2 regions of the Chryseomicrobium palamuruense genome follow, and region 2 is predicted to be linked to the other one. Evidence: riboswitches for the same ligand, from Rfam matches in the RefSeq annotation. Region 2 holds a riboswitch; the other holds the start of a gene.
The links. Region 2 has a riboswitch for S-adenosylmethionine ahead of ACFO0S_RS01530 (O-acetylhomoserine aminocarboxypropyltransferase/cysteine synthase family protein). Riboswitches for the same ligand answer to the same signal wherever they lie in the genome.
Positions count from the first base shown of each region.

Region 1: another riboswitch for S-adenosylmethionine. It lies ahead of mtnW (2,3-diketo-5-methylthiopentyl-1-phosphate enolase); the one in region 2 lies ahead of ACFO0S_RS01530 (O-acetylhomoserine aminocarboxypropyltransferase/cysteine synthase family protein).

Region 1 covers NZ_JBHSEF010000024.1:68,820-71,020, forward strand. Annotated here, with positions in the region: gene mtnK (S-methyl-5-thioribose kinase) at 1-243, opposite strand, end outside; SAM riboswitch class I at 323-477, opposite strand; SAM riboswitch class I at 724-834, shown strand; gene mtnW (2,3-diketo-5-methylthiopentyl-1-phosphate enolase) at 911-2,125, shown strand; gene ACFO0S_RS11825 (2-hydroxy-3-keto-5-methylthiopentenyl-1-phosphate phosphatase) at 2,129-2,201, shown strand, end outside.
Region 2 covers NZ_JBHSEF010000009.1:34,075-36,275, forward strand. Annotated here, with positions in the region: gene ACFO0S_RS01525 (M3 family oligoendopeptidase) at 1-640, opposite strand, end outside; SAM riboswitch class I at 885-997, shown strand; gene ACFO0S_RS01530 (O-acetylhomoserine aminocarboxypropyltransferase/cysteine synthase family protein) at 1,097-2,201, shown strand, end outside.

The DNA of each region.
Region 1 (2,201 bases), on a different contig from region 2:
AATCGCTGCACGTTTTAATGTCAGCGGCCAACTTTCGCCCACCACTTTCGCGTAGGGAAGTGCCTGTTTGATGATAACCCCTTTATCGCTTTTCGAGTCACTTACACGAAAGACATAATTCAAATTGCCATCGCCGATTTCCTGGCATTTAAGAATCGCGCCTTCTGGGAAAAGTCTCGCCGCCAATTTGATGGCCGTTTCTTCCGTCAAAGGCTCATATGTTGAAATTGCTGATGTTGTCACAATCATCTTCCTCTCAAATCCAATAATAAAAACGCCTCTTTCCCGAAAGAAAGAGGCGTAGAATTAAGAGGTTCCATGCCTCTTATCTTTCAGAAATCAAATTTCTGATGGAATTAGCACCGTGCCTTGCGGGATGTTCATCCCGGCGCATAAAGCGCCCCTTCTCACGAAGGTATTACGGTCGGTTGCTGGGCGTCATCGGGCCATTGTCCCTCTGCCAGCTCTTGATAAGAGTACTAAAATTGTATGTGGTTGTTGTTCTGTTTTGAATCCTATCACGAGTCAGAATTGACTGTCAATAGGAATTATTTATTTTTTTGATATGAGTTTCGACATATGGAGGACCTTCATTAGCAAGCGACTTGACGTTTGTATTGGGCCCAACTCCTAAAAAATTTCTCATAATTATTTATTGACAGAATTCTTCATACATGGAATAATCAGAATTACTTTATTGTATCGACTAAACCGAATATCCAATTCTTATTTAGAGCAGGTGGAGGGACAAGCCCTACGAAGCCCGGCAACCGGTCCAGTGATGAACACGGTGCTAATTCTTGCAGCCAGAAATGAATGGCTGAGAAATAAGAAGTCGTTAATGCCCTTAACCTCTTCTTATTTGAAGAGGTTTTTTTATGTCTAGATTTTATTAAAGGAGTGTCACATCATGAGCAGACTGACAGCAAGCTACCAGGTATACGGAAAAGCGGGGTCTTTCGAAAAGAAAGCTGAAGGCATTGCGCTAGGACTCACGATCGGATCATGGACTGATTTACCGCTGCTTGAACAGGAACAATTGAAAAAGCATAAAGGTGAAGTGGTGTCAGTGGAGGAATCCCCAGAAGTTCCGCACCCCCTCAAGCCGGATGAAATAAAAGCACACATCACCGTTTCCTATCCAAGTGCGAATTTTTCAGCAGATTTTCCAGCGATCCTGACCACCGTGTTCGGTAAGTTGTCTCTCGACGGTGAAGTAAAATTGCTGGACCTCGACTTTGAAGAAGATCTACTGAAACAGTTTCCGGGACCGCGTTTCGGTATTGATGGTATCCGCGGATTGCTGAATGTCCACGGCCGGCCACTCGTGATGAGCATCTTCAAAGGTGTCATTGGCCGCGACCTCAATTATTTAACAGCACAATTAAGACAGCAAGCACTAGGTGGCGTCGATCTCGTCAAGGACGACGAAATTCTGTTCGACAATCCGTTGACTCCTTTTGAACAACGCATTACCGCGGCAAAAGCAGTATTACAAGAGGTCTATGCTGAAACCGGCCATCGCACACTCTACGCAGTCAACCTGTCGGGCCGCACGTCGCAGCTTCGGGACAAAGCGCGTAGGGCACGTGAACTCGGCGCCGATGCTTTACTATTCAATGTTCATGCGTATGGACTTGATGTGCTACAAGAATTAGCGGAAGACAATGACATTGGGTTGCCTCTCATGGCCCATCCCGCCTTCAGCGGGGCATTCACTTCTTCCCCATTCTACGGTGTCGCAGCTCCGCTGGCTCTTGGCAAGCTGACGCGTTACGCCGGCGCTGACTTTTCGCTCTTCCCCTCTCCCTACGGCAGTGTTGCCATGGAGAAGACAGCGGCTTTGGCACTCGGCGAGCAATTAACGAATGAAAGTCTATTGAAACAGGCGTTTCCAGTACCATCCGCCGGTATCCATCCTGGACTCGTGCCACTTCTCGTCAACGATTTCGGAATCGATAGCATTATCAACGCCGGCGGAGGAGTCCACGGACATCCGGACGGCGCAGCGGGGGGAGGTAAAGCATTCCGTCAGGCTGTTGATGCAGTCCTGAAGAATCAAACTCTTGAAAACGCCAGCGAACAACAACCAGAATTAAAAACAGCATTGGAATTATGGGGGTAAATAATGAAGCAACCAGTCATCTTTTGTGATTTTGACGGTACCATCACGACAAACGATAACATAATCGCAATCATGA
Region 2 (2,201 bases):
ATCCGAGTGTTTTAGCGATTTCTGTACGTACTTTTACCAGTTGATCGTAAATCTCGTCAAATTTGTCAGCATGCTCTGCGAAGAAGCCAAATGATGCCTCTTTCGCTTTTTTACGTGTCTCACGATCTGTGGACTCTGCATAAGGACCGAGTTGAGCAAGCGTTAGCGTTTCTCCGTTGAATTCAACTTGTGCAGATGCGACAAGCTTCGAGTAGTCCGATGCCAATTTGTTTTCTTTTTGGAGAAGTGGCATGATTTCAGGTGAGAATGATTTGATTTGGAATTCGGCAAGGTCAAACAATTGTTGCCCCCAACGTGCTTCTAAATCACTACGGAATGGTGATTCGATCAACGCTTTGTAGTAGTCTGTCACGATTTCTTCCATCTCTGGAGAGATCTCATCGAAGTAATCGCGCTCCGATTGGTAGAAGTCATCATTCGTATCAATCGATGCACGAATATATACAAGGTTAGCCATCGTTGAGAAATCAGCACGCAGCTTATTTAACGTCTTAATTGCTTCATTTTGTTCATCAAACGACTTCGCGCCTTTAAAGGCTTCTAGTGCGGTTTTTGCTTGTTCTTTTAGAGAAGACATATCTGGACGTTCATATGTATACTCTTCAAATTTCGTTGTCATACAGTATTCCTCCTTCATTTCTTCAGTTACCGAAGGTCTCAACGTCTATTGTTTCTTACTTTCCATGCTTTGGCAAGCGTTTTCGGCAGAAAAAACAGAAAATTAAAAATCGTAGTAATCGTTGAAATGACTGGATTGGGCACACTTTCATGTAGTTGAGATGTGCAGTTAGTATGAAATTGGGAGTTGACAAACAAAATAAAGGTATCCTATACTACGATTCAACAGACAGACGTATATTATACTCTTATCCAGAGTGGCGGAGGGACTAGGCCCTGCGAAGCCCGGCAACCAACAAGCATTTGCTTGGAAAGGTGCTAATTCCTACAGATTCAATTGTGATCTGGAAGATAAGAGGAGGACAAGCGTAGGCCCCTCTTCTTAACTGAAGAGGGGCTTTTGCATTGTCACTTCCTCTCTGGATGTCTGATCTGACACATTAAAGGAGGAAGAACAATGACCAATTTACGCCCAGAAACGATTTTACTTCACGGAGGACAACAGCCAGATCCAGTGACCGGTTCACGTGCAGTGCCGATCCACAAGACGACATCCTTTGTGTTCCAAAATACGGAGCATGCCCAAAACCTATTTGGCTTAAAAGAAGCGGGGAACATCTATACGCGCATTGGTAATCCGACAGTAGACGTATTTGAGCAGCGTGTCGCTCAACTAGAAGAAGGAACAGCAGCAGTTGCCTTATCTTCCGGCATGTCGGCGATTGCTTTTTCCATTCTGAACATTGCGGGGGCAGGAGACGAAATTGTAGCGGCTTCTAATCTTTACGGCGGAACGTATAATCTATTCGCTCATACGCTTCCTCGCTACGGGATTACAGTGAAGTTTGTCGATGTGACGAACCCGGAAAACTTCCGTGCAGCAGTGACACCAAATACGAAAGCCTTCTTTGCCGAGACGATTGGAAACCCAAGTCTACATGTCCTCGATATCGAAGCAGTAGCGTCTGTTGCTAATGAAATTGGCGTACCTCTTCTCATAGATAATACGTTCGCAACACCGTACGGAACACAACCGATCAAGCATGGCGCCCACGTCGTGATTCATTCGGCAACGAAATGGATTGGTGGTCACGGGACGACCATTGGTGGTGTGGTTGTAGACGGAGGCAACTTTGACTGGAACAGTGATAAGTTTCCTGGTTTCACAGAACCAGACGTGACCTATAATGGCCTTCGTTACGGCATCGATGTGGCTCAAGTTGCATTTGCTATCAAGTTGCGCGTCCAGCTTCTTCGTGATTTTGGTCCAGCCCTTAGTCCGGAAGCGGCGTTCTCATTTCTACAAGGACTCGAGACGCTACACCTACGTGTACCAAAACATAATGAGAATGCGCAAGCTGTTGCCGAATACCTGAAGCAGCATGAAGATGTGGAATGGGTCAACTACCCAGGACTTGAAGACCACCCGTCGCATGAACTAGCACAAAAGTATTTATCACAGGGAGCAGGATCGATCTTAACGTTTGGAGTCAGAGGAGGCAAAGAAGCAGGTCGTCTCTTGATTGACTCGATTCCACTGTTCTCTCACGTGGCGAATGTAG